4 regions of the Pseudomonas sp. S35 genome follow, and region 1 is predicted to be linked to each of the others. Evidence: predicted binding sites of a transcription regulator. Region 1 holds the regulator's gene; each other region holds the start of a gene.
The links. Region 1 encodes sigma-54, which starts transcription at its own class of promoters, with help from an activator protein. Its sites were predicted from a motif close to ANTGGCATNNANNTTGCTNT; they were not measured.
Positions count from the first base shown of each region.

Region 1 (4,515 bases):
GCGATCAGCGCATCGAAGACGTCTTGCATCTCCAGGCTCGGCACTTCACGTGCGATCAGGTTGGCAATTTGTTCGAGTGCTTTCTTTTTACTGCCGCCCGGCACGTTCACGAGGGAACGGCCGGGGGTCAGGATGGTTTCAAGTCGGATCATTGGGGGGAGTTAACGACCTGTACCTTGCATCAGGTGCAGATTCTTTTCCTTATGCTTTATGAGTTGGCGGTCCAGCTTGTCGTAGAGCGAGTCAATCGCCGCGTACATGTCTTCATGTTCCGCATTGGCGACGAGCTTGGCATTCGGTACGTGCAGGGTGGCCTCGATTTTCTGCTTCAGCTTATCGACCTCCATGATGACCTGCACGTTGGTGATCTTGTCAAAATGCCCCGCCAGCTTGTTCAGCTTGCTCTCGGTGTATTCACGCAGGGGTTTGGTGACTTCCAGCTGGTGTCCACTGATGTTGACTTGCATACAGCTTCTCCTTCGTTGCCAGTGCATAAAGCGACAGGCAAAAGTGCCTGCCACTGGAACGCTGTGGCCCGCCCGTCACATCAAACGCTTACGCTCGCTGGAAGGCGCGATCCCAAGGGATTCGCGGTACTTGGCGACGGTTCGACGGGCGACCTGAATGCCTTGTGCTTCCAGTAAACCAGCGATCTTGCTGTCACTCAACGGCTTTTTCTGATTTTCCGCAGCAACCAGTTTTTTGATGATCGCGCGGATTGCCGTGGACGAGCATTCACCGCCCTCGGAGGTGCTTACATGGCTGGAGAAAAAGTATTTCAGCTCATATATGCCACGTGGGGTATGCATGAATTTTTGCGTGGTCACTCGGGAAATCGTTGATTCGTGCATGCCTACCGCTTCGGCGATGTCATGCAGAACCAGCGGCTTCATTGCTTCGTCACCGTACTCCAGAAAGCCGCGCTGATGCTCGACGATCTGGGTAGCAACTTTCATCAAGGTTTCGTTGCGGCTTTGCAGGCTCTTGATGAACCAGCGCGCTTCCTGCAACTGGTTGCGCATGAAGGTATTGTCGGCGCTGGTGTCGGCCCGGCGAACAAAACCTGCATATTGCGGGTTGACCCGCAGGCGTGGCACCGACTCTTGGTTCAGCTCCACCAGCCACCGCTCGTTATCCTTGCGCACGATCACGTCAGGGACTACGTATTCGGCTTCGCTGGACTCGATCTGTGAGCCAGGGCGCGGGTTGAGGCTCTGCACCAGTTCGATCACTTGGCGCAGGTCGTCTTCCTTGAGCTTCATGCGGCGCATCAACTGGCTGTAGTCGCGGCTGCCCAGCAGGTCGATATAGTCGGTGACCAGGCGCTGTGCTTCAGTGAGCCATTGGGTTTTAGCGGGCAGCTGTCGCAGTTGCAGCAGCAGGCATTCGCCAAGGGTGCGGGCGCCGATGCCGGCAGGCTCGAATTGTTGGATGCGGTGAAGGACGGCTTCGATTTCGTCCAGCTCGATGTCGAGTTCCGGGTCAAACGCCTCAAGAATTTCTTCGAGTGTCTCGTCCAGATAACCCTGGTTATTGATGCAATCGATCAGGGTCACGGCGATCAGGCGGTCGGTATCCGACATCGGTGCAAGGTTCAGTTGCCACAACAGATGGCTCTGCAGGCTTTCGCCGGCGGAGGTGCGGGTGGTGAAGTCCCACTCGTCGTCGTCGTTGCTGGGCAGGCTGCTGGCGCTGGTCTGATAGACGTCCTCCCAGGCGGTGTCTACCGGGAGCTCGTTGGGAATGCGTTCGTTCCAGTCACCTTCCTCAAGGTTGTCCACCGTAGGGGCGGTTTCCTGATAGGACGGTTCCTGCACGTCGGCATTGGGTTTTTGCTCGATGTTGTCAGCCAATGGGTCTGCATTGTCGAAGTCGTCGCCTTCTTCCTGGCGTTCGAGCATCGGATTGGACTCCAGGGCCTCCTGGATTTCCTGTTGCAGGTCCAGGGTCGACAATTGGAGCAGGCGGATGGCCTGTTGCAGCTGCGGTGTCATCGTCAGCTGCTGGCCCATTCTCAGGACTAGCGATGGTTTCATGGCAGGGGCTTAACACCTTATTCGCCGGCGCAATGCGCCATCCACGACAGGGCGCGTGAGCGCCAAACATAAGCAAATTATATGCCTGATATCGAGGGCTTTGCCTAGAGCGCGGTAACAATAAAAATCCGGAGGTCTTCATTGGTTCCCGCGCAGTGGGCAAACGACCTGCCGCCGCCGTGTTCTTGCGCGTGGCTTTACAGGCGGAACTCGTGACCCAGGTACACTTCCTTGACCAGTTCGTTGGCCAGGATGGTCGCGGAATCACCTTCGGCGATCAGTTGACCATCGTTGACGATATAAGCGGTTTCGCAGATATCGAGGGTTTCACGCACGTTGTGGTCGGTGATCAATACACCGATTCCCTTCGCCTTGAGGTGATGGATGATCTGCTTGATGTCGCCGACCGAGATCGGGTCGACGCCTGCAAACGGTTCGTCCAGCAGGATGAACTTGGGGGCGGTGGCCAGGGCGCGGGCGATTTCCACGCGACGACGTTCGCCACCGGACAGGCTCATGCCAAGGTTGTCGCGAATGTGGTTGATGTGGAATTCCTGCAGCAGGCTTTCCAGTTCCTTGCGGCGGCCATCGCGGTCGAGCTCCTTGCGGGTCTCGAGGATCGCCATGATGTTGTCGGCAACCGACAGTTTGCGGAAGATCGACGCTTCTTGTGGAAGATAGCCGATACCGGCACGGGCGCGGCCGTGCATCGGCTGGTGGCTGACATCCAGGTCGTCGATCAGTACGCGACCCTGGTCCGCCTGGACCAGGCCGACGATCATATAGAAGCAGGTGGTCTTGCCGGCGCCGTTGGGGCCGAGCAGGCCGACGATCTGGCCGCTGTCGATCGACAGGCTGACGTCGCGCACGACCTGACGGCTTTTATAGGCCTTGGCCAGATGCTGGGCTTTCAGGGTTGCCATTACTCGGCCTTCTTCTTCGGCTGGATAACCATGTCGATGCGTGGGCGTGGCGCAGTTACCTTGGTGCCATTGGCGCGGCCGGCGTTGGCAACCTGCTTCACGGTGTCATAAGTGATTTTTTCACCTTCCGTGGAGTTGCCATCTGGACTGAGCACCTTGGCCTGGTCGATCAGCACGATACGATTCTGCTGGGCATGATACTGGATGGTCTTGCCGTAGCCCTTCATCGGGCCGGTGTCGGTGGCGGACTGCTTCTGTTCGAAGTAAGCCAGGTTGCCCACCGAGGTCACGACGTCGATGTCACCGGCTTGGGTGCGCGTCAGTGTCACGGTATTACCGGTGATCTTCATCGACCCTTGGGTGATGATGACGCCGCCGGTATAGGTGGCAACACCTTGCTTGTCATCCAACTGCGCATCATCAGCAGAAATGTGGATCGGCTGCTGGCTATCGTTCGGCAGAGCCCAGGCGCTCACGCTTCCCAGTGCTGCGCCCAAGCCGAGCAAAATAGGGAGAGTTTTAACGAGCCTCATACTGTCCTCTTACGTTCGATAGCAGGTGTATCCTGCTTTCTTTCAAATACGCTTTCATTCCCTTGCCAGTCGATACACCGCCAGCGCCGTCGATTCTAACGTCTTGCTCGGTCTGCGCATATTGCTTCTGCGGGAATACGGTCATGCGACTGGTAGTAATCACCGTGTCACGGTTCTTTGCGTCGGTGCGCGCAACGCGCACCGAGTCGATCAGTTCCACCTCGGTACCGTCCGGGTTGACCTCGCCACGCTTGCTGGTGACGTGCCACGGAAATTCGGTGCCGCGGTACAGGTTAAGGTCCGGGTTGGTCAGCAAGGTGATTTCGGAGGCCTTCACATGCTCGACCTTGTCCGACGTCATTTCGTACTGCACCTTGCCGTCGGGCAGGAACTGCACGCTGTAGGCGTTGGTGGCGTAATAGTCGATAGCGCCTTCATCTACCTGCGCAGCAGGCTGGTCGAGGAAGCGCTCCGGGCTGATATTCCAGTAGCCCACCGCCAGGAACAGCGCGGCGATGACCCCGAATAGCAGGAAGTTGCGAATCTTTTTGCTCAGCATAAAACGCTCTATAAGTAGGCGGCGTGGGCCGCTTCAAGGCGGCCCTGGGCGCGCAGGATCAGCTCGCAGAACTCACGGGCAGCACCTTCGCCGCCACGGGCAGTGGTGATGCCATGGGCGTGTTCGCGGACAAACGCGGCTGCATTGGCAACGGCCATGCCCAGGCCCACTCGGCGAATGACCGGCAAGTCTGGCAGGTCATCGCCCAAGTAGGCGACCTGCTCATAGCTTAGGTTGAGTTGGCCAAGAAGCTCGTCCAAGACCACCAGTTTATCCTCGCGGCCTTGATACAGGTGAGGAATCCCCAGGTTTTGTGCGCGGCGTTCCACAACCGGGGTTTTTCGACCGCTAATAATGGCGGTTTGTACGCCCGCGGCCATCAGCATCTTGATGCCCTGGCCGTCGAGGGTGTTGAATGTCTTGAATTCGCTGCCATCTTCGAGGAAGTACAGGCGGCCATCGGT
Region 1 covers NZ_CP019431.1:1,153,821-1,158,335, forward strand. The annotation lists gene ptsN (PTS IIA-like nitrogen regulatory protein PtsN) at 1-152, opposite strand, end outside; gene raiA (ribosome-associated translation inhibitor RaiA) at 162-467, opposite strand; gene PspS35_RS05150 (RNA polymerase factor sigma-54) at 543-2,036, opposite strand; gene lptB (LPS export ABC transporter ATP-binding protein) at 2,234-2,959, opposite strand; gene lptA (lipopolysaccharide transport periplasmic protein LptA) at 2,959-3,492, opposite strand; gene lptC (LPS export ABC transporter periplasmic protein LptC) at 3,479-4,051, opposite strand; gene PspS35_RS05170 (HAD family hydrolase) at 4,060-4,515, opposite strand, start outside.

Region 2 (4,515 bases), 2.7 Mb from region 1:
CGCAGAGCAATCTGCGGTAACGTGGGAATCGAAGGCGTCGGGAAACTGTCGTTTTAATGTCCATGGCCAACAAATAGCAAAGCTCGTGCCGTTTAGTGTTGGGTGCGCGTCGCACCCTCAAAGGTTTAGCGTAGGAGTCTGGGCATGGCAGGTGTAATGGATTCAGTAAACCAGCGCACACAGCTGGTAGGGCAGAATCGCCTGGAGTTGTTGCTTTTTCGCCTGGATGGCAAACAGCTATATGGCATCAACGTGTTCAAGGTGCGGGAAGTGCTGCAATGTCCCAAGCTGACGATCATGCCCAAGTCCAGCCCGGTGGTGTGTGGCGTGGCCAACATCCGTGGCGCGACCATCCCGATTCTTGACCTGGCCCTGGCCACCGGTTCGGCTGGCCTGCAGGACCGCGAGAACCCGTTCGTGATCATCACCGAGTACAACACCAAGACCCAGGGTTTCCTGGTGCGCTCGGTGGAGCGCATCGTCAACATGAACTGGGAAGAGATCCATCCGCCACCCAAGGGCACCGGTCGCGATCACTACCTCACGGCGGTGACGCGGGTCGATAACCAACTGGTGGAAATCATCGACGTGGAGAAGATCCTCGCCGAAGTCGCCCCGACCTCCGAAAACATCTCGGTGGGCGTGGTCGATGCAGAGACCGCGCATAAAGCCGTGTCGTTGCGTGTGCTGACGGTGGATGACTCCTCGGTGGCGCGCAAGCAGGTGACACGTTGCCTGCAAACCGTGGGTGTGGATGTGGTGGCGCTCAATGACGGCCGCCAGGCGCTGGATTACCTGCGCAAGCTGGTGGATGAAGGCAAGAAACCGGAAGAAGAATTCTTGATGATGATCTCCGACATCGAGATGCCGGAAATGGACGGCTACACCCTCACGGCTGAGATACGCAGCGATCCACGCATGCAAAAACTGCATATCATCCTGCATACTTCGTTGTCGGGCGTATTCAACCAGGCGATGGTCAAGAAGGTCGGTGCCGATGACTTCCTGGCCAAATTCCGTCCTGATGACCTGGCATCCCGGGTAGTCGACCGGATCAAGGCAGCAGATCACAGCTAAGGGTTTCCCCCTTGGCGGTCATACGATTTTAGAGGCGGTATCAGTGTCTACGGGTAATTTGGATTTTGAACAGTTCCGGGTCTTCCTGGAAAAAGCCTGTGGCATATTGCTCGGTGAAAACAAGCAGTACCTGGTATCCAGCCGTCTTAACAAACTGATGGAGCAGCAGGGTATCAAGTCCCTGGGCGAGTTGGTCCAACGGATCCAGGGTCAGCCGCGCAGTGGCCTCAAAGAGATGGTGGTCGATGCCATGACCACCAACGAAACCCTGTGGTTTCGTGATACCTACCCCTTTGAAGTGCTCAAGAGCAAAGTGCTGCCGGAGGCCATCAAGGCCAGCCCGGGCCAGCGTCTGCGTATCTGGTCGGCGGCCTGTTCTTCGGGGCAGGAACCGTATTCGATCTCGATGTCCATCGATGAGTTCGAGCGGACCAACATGGGCCAGTTGAAAGCCGGGGCACAAATTGTTGCCACTGACTTGTCGGGCACCATGCTCACCAACTGCAAGACTGGCGAGTACGACAGCCTGGCCCTGGGCCGTGGCTTGTCCCAGGAGCGCCTGCAGCGTTACTTCGACCCCAAAGGGGCGGGGCGTTGGGCCATCAAGGCGCCGATCAAGAGTCGTGTGGAGTTTCGCTCGTTCAACCTGCTCGACAGCTACGCCAGCCTGGGCAAGTTCGACATGGTGTTCTGCCGCAACGTACTGATCTACTTTTCGGCAGAAGTGAAGAAAGACATCCTGTTGCGCATCCACGGCACCCTCAAGCGTGGCGGTTACTTGTTCCTCGGTGCATCCGAGGCGCTCAATGGTTTGCCGGATCATTTCCAGATGGTGCAATGCAGCCCTGGGATCATCTACCAGGCCAAATAATAATGTGGGAGGGGATAAGCCCCCTCCCACCTTTGTTTCTGCGGCAAGTTGCGCGAAAGCGGCAACTCCCCATTGCCGCTTTACTGGCGCCACGCGGAAACCCGTTGCCGCTTTTCTGGCATTGCCACCGGCAACCTCCTCGCAAACCCTTGATTCATGGGCTTTTCAGAAACTGGCATGCGCCTTGCTATAACCCAGTTAACGAATAGCAGGTCAGCCTAAAGGTTTCCGCCATGAGCATCAGCTTCGATAAAGCGCTCGGTATCCACGAACAAGCCCTGGGTTTTCGCGCCCAGCGTGCCGAAGTCCTGGCCAACAACATTGCCAACGCCGATACCCCGAACTACAAGGCTCGGGACCTGGACTTCTCCGCCGTGCTCGCTGCACAGCAGGACAAGAACAAGAACGGCACCTTCGCCTTGAACATGACCAACAATCGTCATATCGAAGCGCAAGGCCTGAGCAGTGGTGACGAGTCGCTGCTGTATCGCACGCCGATGCAGCCGTCGATCGACCAGAACACCGTCGACGCACAGTTGGAGCAATCGGCCTACGCCGAGAACTCGGTGAACTTTCAGGCCAGCTTTACCCTGCTCAACAGCAAATTCAAAGGGCTGATGTCAGCCCTGCGTGGAGAGTAAGCCATGTCCCTGTCCAGTGTTTTCAATATTGCCGGTAGTGGCATGAGCGCTCAGACCACGCGTCTGAACACCGTCGCCAGTAACATCGCCAACGCCGAGACCGTGTCTTCGAGCATTGACCAGACTTACCGTGCCCGTCACCCGGTATTCGCCACCATGTTCCAGGCCGGCCAGAACGGCGGCAGCGACTCGCTGTTCCAGGAACAGGACGCTGCCGGCAAAGGTGTGCAGGTGCTCGGCGTCGTCGAAGACCAGAGCAACCTCGAAGCCCGCTACGAGCCCAATCACCCGGCGGCGAACGAAAAAGGCTACGTCTACTACCCGAACGTCAACGTGGTCGAGGAAATGGCCGACATGATTTCCGCCAGCCGCTCGTTCCAGACCAACGCGGAAATGATGAACACCGCCAAAACCATGATGCAGAAGGTCCTGACCCTGGGTCAGTGATAAGGGGCGCCAAATAATGGCCATCGTTGATACGTCTACTAATTCGGCAGTCCAGGACCTTTTCAATTCCAAGGTCAGCACTGCAACAAACAATGTCGCGAGCACGGCTTCTGCTGCTACCGGCAATCAGTCGTTGGGCAAGGATGCATTCTTGCAACTGCTGGTCACCCAGCTGAAAAACCAGAACCCGCTGTCGCCTCAGGACAACGGTGCATTCGTGGCCCAGCTGGCGCAGTTCAGCAGTCTGGAAGGCATCAATACCCTGAATGACTCGGTGAACAACATCTCCAGCAACTTCAGCTCGTCGCAAGCGCTGCAGGCTTCGTCGCTGGTGGGACGTTCGATCATCACCCAGACCGACAAGGCGCTGGTGGATACCAGCAAGAGCATGACCGGCTCGGTGGCGGTGACTGCAGCTACCGGCAACGTCGCCATCAAGATCACCGACAAAGACGGCAACGTGGTGCGCACCATCGACATGGGTGCCCAGAGCGCCGGTACATCGGACTTCATCTGGGATGGCAAGAACGACGCGGGTGAGGTTGCTCCAGCGGGCACCTACACCTTTGCGGCGACGACCAAGAACGACAAGGGCGACTCGGTGGCCCTGGCGACCTCGCTGCCGGCAACGGTGACGAGCGTGACGTTGAGCAAGACCGGCGGCGAAATGCTGCTGAACCTTGCAGGTGGCATGGGCAGCGTCAAGCTGTCGCAAATTCAGACTATCGGTACATAGAGCCGGCTAACTACGGCAGAGGGAGAGAAACATGTCTTTTAACATCGGCCTTAGCGGCCTCTATGCGGCCAACAAACAGTTGGACGTGACCGGCAACAACATCGCCAACGTCGCGACCACTGGCTTCAAGTCGTCCCGTGCGGAATTCGCCGACATCTACGCCGCCTCCAAGTTGGGTACTGGTCAGAACAGCATCGGCAACGGTGTGAACCTGGCGGCTGTCTCGCAGCAATTCACCCAGGGTGACGTCAACAACAGCGGCGGCGTGCTGGACATGGCGATCCAGGGCGGCGGTTTCTTCGTGCAGAAGGCCAGCGACGGTTCGCTGGAATACACCCGCAGCGGTGCGTTCCGTGCTGACAAAGACGGCTACGTCACCAACAACACGGGTACCTCGCGCCTGCAAGGCTACGCGGCAGATGAAGACGGCAATATCATCAAGGGCGGCTTGACCGACCTGCAGTTGAACCTGTCGTACCTGCCGCCGAAGGCGTCCACCAAAGTGGACTCCACCAGTAACCTGAACTCGTCGGAGCCGGTGATCAACCAGACCACCAAGCCGTTTGACCCAACCGACACCACCACGTTCACCACGCAGTACAGCACCACCTTGTATGACTCCCAGGGCAACTCGCACGCCATGGTTCAGTACATGGTGAAAACCGACGCCAACGAGTGGAACTCCTACACGCTGATCGACGGTCGCAACCTTGACGGCACCAAGCCTACGACGACCGGCACCA
Region 2 covers NZ_CP019431.1:5,028,519-5,033,033, reverse strand. The annotation lists gene flgA (flagellar basal body P-ring formation chaperone FlgA) at 1-64, opposite strand, end outside; gene PspS35_RS22525 (chemotaxis protein CheV) at 145-1,077, shown strand; gene cheR (protein-glutamate O-methyltransferase CheR) at 1,121-1,948, shown strand; gene flgB (flagellar basal body rod protein FlgB) at 2,182-2,589, shown strand; gene flgC (flagellar basal body rod protein FlgC) at 2,593-3,036, shown strand; gene flgD (flagellar hook assembly protein FlgD) at 3,053-3,772, shown strand; gene flgE (flagellar hook protein FlgE) at 3,804-4,515, shown strand, end outside.
Region 2: a site for sigma-54 is predicted at 2,120-2,139, ahead of flgB (flagellar basal body rod protein FlgB). Genes of this name have one in related genera too.

Region 3 (4,515 bases), 3.1 Mb from region 1:
CAATCGCTTCGCTCGGGCCGACGATGTTGGCCATGGCCGGGTTCACTTCCGAGTTGATGTACTCGAAGTTGACTTCCATGATCGCCTGCCAGGCTTCCTTCAAGTCGATGAAGGCCTGCTCCAGCACCATGCGCACCACGCGCAGCTCGGTGGGCGTGAACTCACGGCCTTCGATCTTGGCGTGACGGCCATCACCGCCAAAGAAGTTGTCCACCAGCTTGAACACCAGCTTGGCGTCGAGGATGAACAGCGCAGTGCCGCGCAACGGCTTGATCTTGACCAGGTTGAGGCTGGTGGGCACGTACAGCGAGTGCACGTACTCACCGAACTTCATCACCTGCACACCGCCCACGGCCACATCCGCCGAACGGCGCAGCATGTTGAACATGCTGATGCGGGTGTAGCGGGCAAAACGTTCGTTGATCATCTCCAGGGTCGGCATGCGTCCACGGACGATGCGATCCTGGCTGGTCAGGTCATAACTTTTGACGCTGCCAGGCTCGGCAGCCATTTCGGTCTGTACCAGACCATCGTCGACGCCATGCAACAGCGCGTCGATTTCATCCTGGGACAGCAGGTCTTGCACGGCCATGTCGTGTTCCTACTGCAAAACGAAGTTAGTGAAGAGCGCCTGCTCGACCACGACTTTACCGAGCTCCTTCTGGGCCACTTCCTGCACGCTGGCAGTGACCTTCTGGCGCAGCATTTCCTGGCCCACCGGGGTGGCCAGGGTGTCGAAGCCCTGGGCGGAAAACAGCATCACCAGGTTGTTGCGGATCACTGGCATGTGCACCTTGAGGGCATCCAGGTCCGCCTGGTTACGCGCCAGCAAGGTGATGCTCACCTGCAGGTAGCGTTGACGACCGTTCTGATTGAAGTTGGCGACAAAGGCCGGAAGCATCGGTTCGAAGATTGCCGGTTGCTTGACGTTACTGGTGGTTTCGGCTGCAGGTGCCGGTTTACTTGCACTGCTGTGCATGATGTACCAGGTACCGCCCACGGAAGCGCCGATGGCCAGGAGCAGGCCCACGACTATCATCAGGATAAGCTTGAGCTTGCCTTTGCCTGCGGGTGCTTTTGCTGCGTCGTCACTCTTCGCCATGCCAATAATCCGTCACTATTCGGGGATTCATAGATCTACGGAAAGGCAAGAGCAAGTGTTATGCCAGAGTTGTCCGGGCAAGCGGGGATGAGGGAGCACCACAAATCAAATGTGGGAGGGGCTTGCCCCCGATTGCAGGGTGCCAGCAACTATAGCTGCCACTGACACACCGCTATCGGGGGCAAGCCCCCTCCCACATTTTGACCTGCGCGAGGTTTGAGTCAGGCGTAGTAATCGACGGCGCTGGAGCCGATCACTGTAGAAGTCACGGGTGCCACGGCTTCAGCCACATCAATGTGGTTGCCGCTGTCGCCGCTATCACCACCGCGCCCAGCGCGACTCACGCCACTGGTCTGGGCTTGTTGTTGCTGCTGCTCCTGACCACGGGACTGGTCGGACACGTTCACGTCCACCTGCCCCATGCCCTGCTGCGCAAACATCTCCCGCAGACGGCCAGATTGGCTTTCCAGGGCTTCACGCACCACCGGGTGGGCGCTCATGAAATTGACCTGGGCCTGCTGGTCGGCCGTCATGTTGACCTTGATATCCAGGCGCCCGAGTTCAGCCGGCTGCAACTGGATCTCCGCCGACTTGAGGTTGGCGCTGGACAGGTACATCACGCGGTTGACGATCTCGTCGGTCCAGCCGCTCTGGTGCATGGCCAGCGGTGCATTCGCAACTGGCGGCAAGGCGTTGGCGGTTCTCGGCGTCGCCGCCTGGGTCAATGCCGCCAGGCGATTGGCGAAGTCATCGACCCGAGTGTCGCTGCTGGCGCTCTTCAAGTCTTTGAGGCCATCTTCGATCAAGCCGCCGAAGGCCTTGTCGCCGCCCTGGTCCGTGCTGTCCTTGGTGGCTTGCTGGTCGACCATCGTGGCCAGGCCAGCGGCAAAATTCTGTGCGGCAGTTGGCTGATCCTGGCTGGTCGTCGGTGCGGTCTTGACCGGTGCCTGGCTGCTGGCCGACACATGCCCGCCCTGCTCCATTGCCAAGCGCACGGCTGGCATCGCATCCAACGGGTCGGCTTCAGGATCGAACGCCGGCTTGGCCTCCTCGGTTGCCGCGATTGGCGCAGCGACCACAGGCTGGGCCTTGTCGTCCTTGGCGGCAGGCGCGGGCGCCGGGGTTTCCACGGGCACGACCACCGGTGTGACCGCCGCAATCATGGCCGGGTCGACGACGGGCTCCGGCGCAGGCTGCTGCGCCAGTGCCGGGTCGGCGGGCCCGTCGTCATCCTTGTTGGCACTGTCGTCGGACGTCTTGGCAGGCAAGGTATTGCCGCTATCGGCAACCGCCGGTGTACTGGCGGCAGGCTTGTCGGTGCCGGCAGCCGGTTTGGCGCTGGCATCGGCAGGCTTGTCGCGCGCGGGCTTGGCCGAGTTGTCGTCGGTTTTTACCGAAGGTTTCGAGCCTTGGCTGGCGAACACCTGAGCGAAGCCAGGGCCCTTGTCCCGTGGGTCCGCAGCCGCGACCGGTGGATTGGCGGCGGGCGCTTGAGGCTTGGCCGCAGGGGCAGCCTGAAGAAGCGAATTGGGGGCGACTGACATAGGTAAAGGTCTCCACTGCATGGGGGTCGGGGATGCAGTCCCTGGAGATAGAGCAAGAGTTGGGCCAGTTTTTTTGGATTGTGGGTTTCAGGTGGATATATCCGTTACCGCAGCAACGGATAGGGACTCAATCAAACCCCGGCAAAGCGCTCCCGCTCATGCTCATACAACGGTCGAACCAGCGCGAACTCCTGGTCAATCTCGTCGACCAGCCCACCCAGGTCCACCTGGACAGGTTCGACCGAGCCATCTTCCAGGCGCCGGCAAAGCTCCGCCAAGCGCAGCGCTCCGAGATTCCCGCTGCTGCCCTTGAAACTGTGCGCAATCTGGCCCAACGCCTTGGCATCATCGCGCGCCTGGCGCAGCGCCTCGACGCGCCTCTGGGAGTCATCAAGAAAGGTATCCAGCAATTTGGGGTATTCGCCTTCCATCACTTCCTGCAAACCCGACAAGACCTGCGGGTCCATATGAATATCAGCCACTTGCTCGCTCCTTGATCAAGAATCGGCGGATTATGCCAGAGCCCCCCAGCAAAACTCCACGCACACACTGCGCCCGCCGTCGGACCAGCGCACCTCGCTGCTCAATTGGCGCACCAGGCTCAGGCCTCGGCCAGACAGACGATCGAGATCCAGCGGCCGGGCCAGCATCTGCTCCACATCGAAACCCGGCCCGCTGTCTTCCAGGCGCAGGGTCATTTTGCCGCCCGCCTCGGTCGGCACCACTTGCACATGCACCCGCACGTAACCGCTGTTCAACTGGGCCAGGCGATCATTGCGCTGGCGATAATACTCGGCAAAACCCTCGGCATCGCGTTTTAGCCGCGAATCCAGGCCCAATACGCCATGTTCCAGGGCATTGGAGTACAGCTCGGCCATGACACTGTAGAGCGCCCCGCTCTGCTCGCGCAGGCCATGAATCTCCAGCAGCAGTTGCAGCAAATAGGGCAACGGGTTGTAACGCTTGAGCGTCTCGGCGCGAAACTCGAAGCTCACCGACCAATCCAGCGGGCATGACTGACCACTGTCGGCATACAGCGGCCCCGTCGCCCGCAACGACTGGCCGGCCTGCAGGGTAATCTCGACCATGCTTACGTCATCCCGCGCTTCGCCACGGAACGCCGCCAAGGCCTGCTCGATGTCCTCGAACAGTCGATTGGGCTGGCTGTTGGCTGCAAACACCTGCTGCAAGCGTTCGGCGCCAAACAATTGATCGTTGGCATCGGCGGTATCCAGCACGCCATCAGACAGCAGGAACACCCGATCACCCAACGCCATGGGCCAGACTTCGGTGCGGTCATCAAAGGCTTGCGCCGACAGCACCCCCAACGGCAAATGCCGCGATTGCAGCGGCGTACGCTTGCCGGTGGCGACCTCATGCACATAGCCGTCGGGCATGCCGCCGTTCCACACTTCCACCACCCGTCGCTCGGTGCTCAGGCACAACAGGGTGGCGCAGCAGAACATATCCACCGGCAGGATGCGCTTGAGCTTGGCGTTCATCTCCCGCAGGGTCTGCGCCAGGCCGTAGCCCTTGGCGGTCATGCCGTAGAACACTTCCGCCAAGGGCATGGCCCCCACCGCCGCCGGCAAACCGTGGCCGGTGAAATCGCCGAGCAATACGTGCATGTCGCCCGAAGGCGTGTAGGCCGCCAGCAGCAAATCGCCGTTGAACAGCGCATAGGGCGATTGCAGGTAGCGGATATTCGGCGCGGCGTTGATACAGCCGGAGTGGGCGACCTTGTCGAACACCGCCTTGGCCACCCGCTGTTCATGCAGCAAGTAGTCATGGTGCCTGGCGATCTGGTCGCGCTGTTGCAACACCGTAGCTTGCAGACGACGCAGGCGGTCCATGGCGTTGATCTTGGCT
Region 3 covers NZ_CP019431.1:4,641,472-4,645,986, forward strand. The annotation lists gene fliM (flagellar motor switch protein FliM) at 1-592, opposite strand, end outside; gene fliL (flagellar basal body-associated protein FliL) at 602-1,102, opposite strand; gene PspS35_RS20710 (flagellar hook-length control protein FliK) at 1,324-2,646, opposite strand; gene PspS35_RS20715 (Hpt domain-containing protein) at 2,778-3,128, opposite strand; gene PspS35_RS20720 (fused response regulator/phosphatase) at 3,159-4,515, opposite strand, start outside.
Region 3: a site for sigma-54 is predicted at 2,696-2,715, ahead of PspS35_RS20710 (flagellar hook-length control protein FliK). Genes of this name have one in related genera too.

Region 4 (4,515 bases), 2.8 Mb from region 1:
CCCGATTGTTCGCGTTGCTTTGGTGATTGGCCTGTTAAGCCTGTGGAATGTCAGCACGGTGCTGGCGGCAGCGCCTGTGACGGTGGACACGCCTGCTGCCAGCGCCCAACAGAAACCCTCCGCGACGAAACCGGCTGCGGCCAAACAAAGTGCAGTCGCGAAGAAGAAAGCCGCTGCGGCGAAAAAACGTGCGTCGGCTGCTAAAAAGTCCAAATCAGCCCAAGAAGTGGCACAGACCCAATTGCCACCGGCACAGTTGGACCTGTCGCTGCCTTCGGACATGGTCAGGCACTTGCAACCCCTTGGCACGATGCCCAGGCCCAAGAGCGTGCCATTGCTGCCACCGATGTTCGGTGAAAAGCCTACCGATAACAGCGCGTTCCAGATCAACGGCCGTTTGCTCAGCAATGAGATGAAGCTGCAACTGCGCAACGAAGAGCGGCGCGATGTGGAAGGCGCAGCGTTGGAATTCGAGTTCAAGCAGTAAACTTTTCCTGCTCGCGTGACGCCAGCGGCTGACCATCTGTCGCAGACTGGTCGGTCACGTTTGTTTTGTGCGAAAAACCCCTGTTACACCATTTTAAAACGGCTGTTTAAGGGCGTACTCTAGCCCGGCCATCCCTATTGAGTCGTCGAGGACCTGCTGGTCATGAATTGCCGTGAAGGCTGTGGCGCCTGCTGCATCGCCCCCTCCATCAGTTCGCCGTTACCGGGAATGCCCAATGGCAAACCGGCAGGCGAACGCTGCCTGCACCTGTCGGTCGAACAACTGTGCCAGCTGTTCGGGCAACCAGAGCGCCCGGCAGTGTGCAGTGATTTCAAGGCGGATATCGATGTCTGTGGCACCGACCAGGCCGATGCGATCCGGTTGATCGGCTGGTGGGAGCAGATGACGGCGGCTTGATGGGCTTTACTATCGGAACGTCAACAATAAGGAATACAACAATGGGTTCGCTGAAACGAATGGCTGTGCTGTGCGGGTTTACGGTGTTGTTTGCTGCCACTGCCCAGGCTGAGGATTGGCAAGTCGCGAAGGATGAAGACGGCATCAAGATCTCGCTTAGCGAAGTTGCCGGTTCCAAATACAAGGCGTATCGCGGTGTCACCGTGATCAACGCGCCGGTGGCCAAGATCCAGGCCCTGCAAGAAGACGTGGCGGGTGCGTGTTCATGGATTCACGAGTGCAAATCCCAGAAACTGGTGGATAAGAAGGGCGATGAGGCTTGGACCTATACCCAGTTCAAGGCGCCGTTCCCGGTGACCGATCGTGATTCGTATATCCATGTCACCACCACCAAAAACGCCGATGGCAGCGTAACCCGCACCTTGCAGGGCGTACCTACCTACAAGCCGGAAGAAAAAGGCTACGTGCGTGTGGCGCAGGTCGAAGGCTTCTGGAAGCTGGTCCCCAAGGGTGATAACCAGACCGAAGTGACCTACCAGGTCCACACCGAGCCAGGCGGCAGCGTGCCTTCGTGGCTGGCCAACAAGTTTGTGGTGGACGCTCCGTTCAACACCTTGAAAGCCCTCAAGGAACACGCTGAAAAATAAGCGCAGGTGATCCGGTGCCTCCAACCTTGAGTGGAACGTTTGCCCAGCCCTCAAGGTCCAGATAAAGGTAAGCCCATACACGGGCTTTATCGAGGAGGCACCGATGCAAACGTGGCAGATTACCTTTGTTGATGATCACGGCGAGACCTCCGTGCAGCAGTTCACCTGCGATCAAAAGCCCAGCCTCGAAGATGCGGCACACATGATTCGCGCAAAGCTTGTGCCGGTGGCCGCCGAACTGGACCTCAATGACCTTGAGGGGCGCAAGCCCGAGCCTACGGTCAAAATCCTCAAAGACCAGAACAGCATTCAAATCCTCGACATCTCTCCCGCCCCCTGAATATTTCCCGTATGCCATCCAGGCACCTCTGGTGGAGGTGATAGCTTCGCGCTACTCTGCAAGTGAGATCAGCGAATGAATCGCTAAGGTCTGGTCTTGTCAGCTACATGCTTGTTTTCCAGCGGTGATGTCATTGCCGTAGTACTCGCGCCAGTAGGGTGCGGGCTTCGGGAAGCACGGAAAGTCTATCCATCGGTTTGAGGAGGACGTTTCATGAGCACAGCCTATCAAGAAGACATCAGCACCAACGTTCTGCGCCGCATGAAAGAAGGCGGTTTCGACTTTTCACGTTTTCACCCCATCGAGTTCTACGCCATTTTCCCGGATGAGGAACGGGCGCGCAGGGCTGCGGGTGAGTTTCGTGGAGAATCCCTGAATGCCCAGGTCAGCGCGCGCGACGATGGCGCCTGGTACTTGGAACTGAGCAAGATCATGTTCGCCACCTACGACGGCATAGGAGATTTCGAGCAAGACTTTGGGGCGGTGGTCGAGCCCCTGGGCGGGATCATCGAAGGATGGGGCGTCAAGCAGGAGGTGCGTGGGTTACCCATGTAGTGATTGATTTTATGAGCAGCGCAGCGTATCGGCTGACCTTTGGGTCGGCCGATTTTGTTTGGGGCACTGAAAACTCGCGGAACTTGTGCGGATGTTTCGCGCACCAAAAAAAAGCCACCCGAAAAGGGTGGCCTAAAGGGAAGACCGAAGGAGCCGGTCGGTGCATGAGGCACCAAGGTACCGGTTGCGTAATGGTTAAGGCTGTAGGACGTATCCTGTTCAGCGGATGCAGACGATTATCCGCAGACTGGGTCGGGCAGTGAAATCAACTCTGGCTATGCTGTTGATAGTCAAAGCCCGCATTGTGATGAGGCGCTCGACGGTACGCCGGGCATTCTGCGCACCAGGACGGTGCGATCAGGTTCTTGCGTTTATTTAACTCACTGATTTTTAAGTGTTTATGCCGCTGGCACGGGCCTTGCGATGGTTCTTGCGTCCGGGTGACAAGGAGTACGGCATGATCCGCACTTATTACGACGAAATGTACGACGGGGCAGGGCAGGTACGCCCCCATTACCGCGAGTTCGCCCGCTGGTTAGCCGAAACCCCCGCAGAACTGCTGGCCCAGCGCCGGCGTGAAGCCGACTTGCTGTTTCACCGCGCCGGGATCACCTTCACGCTGTACGGGGACGAGCAAGGCACCGAGCGCCTGATTCCCTTCGACACCATACCCCGCAGCATCCCGGCCAGCGAATGGCGAATCGTCGAGCGCGGCTGCATCCAGCGGGTCAAGGCGTTGAATATGTTTCTCGCCGACCTGTACCACGAGCAGCGCATTATCAAGGCCGGCATCATCCCCGCCGAGCAGGTGTTGGCCAACGAGCAATACCAATTGGCGATGCAGGGCCTGAACCTGCACCGTGATCTGTATTCCCACGTCTCCGGCGTCGACCTCGTACGCGATGGCGACGGTACTTACTACGTGCTGGAGGACAACCTGCGTACCCCCAGCGGCGTGAGCTACATGCTCGAAGACCGCAAGATGATGATGCGCCTGTTCCCCGAACTGTTCGCTGCCCAGCGTATCGCGCCCATCGACCATTACCCGAACCTGTTGCTCGACACCCTGAAAAGCTCCAGCCCCCTGGATAACCCCAGCGTGGTGGTACTGACGCCGGGGCGTTTCAACAGCGCATTCTTTGAACACGCATTCCTCGCCCGGGAAATGGGTGTGGAACTGGTGGAGGGCGCCGACCTGTTCGTGCGCGACGACCGCGTGTTCATGCGCACCACCGACGGCCCCAAGGCCGTGGATGTGATCTACCGCCGCCTCGACGACGCGTTCCTCGACCCGCTGGCGTTCAACCCTGACTCCATGCTCGGTGTGCCCGGCCTGCTGGCGGCCTATCGCTCCGGCAACGTGGTGCTGGCCAACGCCATCGGCACCGGAGTGGCGGATGACAAATCGGTGTACCCCTTTGTCACCGAGATGATCCGTTTCTACCTGGATGAAGAGCCGATCCTCAAGAACGTGCCCACCTTCCAGTGCCGTAAACCTGACGAATTGTCCCACGTGCTGGCTAACCTGCCAGACCTGGTGGTCAAGGAGACCCAAGGTTCCGGCGGCTACGGCATGCTCGTGGGCCCGGCGTCCACGGCGGCGGAAATCGAAGCGTTCCGTGCGCGTATCAAGGCCAAGCCACACGCCTATATCGCCCAGCCAACGCTGTGTTTATCCACGTGCCCGACGTTTGTCGACAACGGTATCGCCCCGCGGCATATCGACCTGCGCCCGTTTGTGCTGTCGGGCAAGGAAACCCGGGTGGTGCCTGGCGGCTTGACCCGCGTGGCGCTGCGCGAAGGTTCGCTGGTGGTCAACTCGTCCCAGGGCGGCGGCACCAAAGACACCTGGGTGGTTGAGGACTGAATGCCATGTTGAGTAGAACTGCCTCGGATTTGTACTGGATGTCGCGCTATCTGGAGCGCGCCGAAAACCTCGCGCGCATGCTCGATGTCAGCTATTCGCTGTCGCTGATGCCCCAGGACGGGCGCGGCGATGGCCTGCACGAACTGGCGATGCCGCTGCTGATCACTGGCACGCTGGATGATTACCGCGAACGCCACGGTGA
Region 4 covers NZ_CP019431.1:4,963,442-4,967,956, reverse strand. The annotation lists gene PspS35_RS22215 (translation initiation factor 2) at 1-487, shown strand, start outside; gene PspS35_RS22210 (YkgJ family cysteine cluster protein) at 650-904, shown strand; gene PspS35_RS22205 (START domain-containing protein) at 946-1,551, shown strand; gene PspS35_RS22200 (hypothetical protein) at 1,655-1,891, shown strand; gene PspS35_RS22195 (ribonuclease E inhibitor RraB) at 2,105-2,446, shown strand; gene PspS35_RS22190 (circularly permuted type 2 ATP-grasp protein) at 2,904-4,313, shown strand; gene PspS35_RS22185 (alpha-E domain-containing protein) at 4,319-4,515, shown strand, end outside.
Region 4: a site for sigma-54 is predicted at 2,852-2,871, ahead of PspS35_RS22190 (circularly permuted type 2 ATP-grasp protein). Genes of this name have one in related genera too.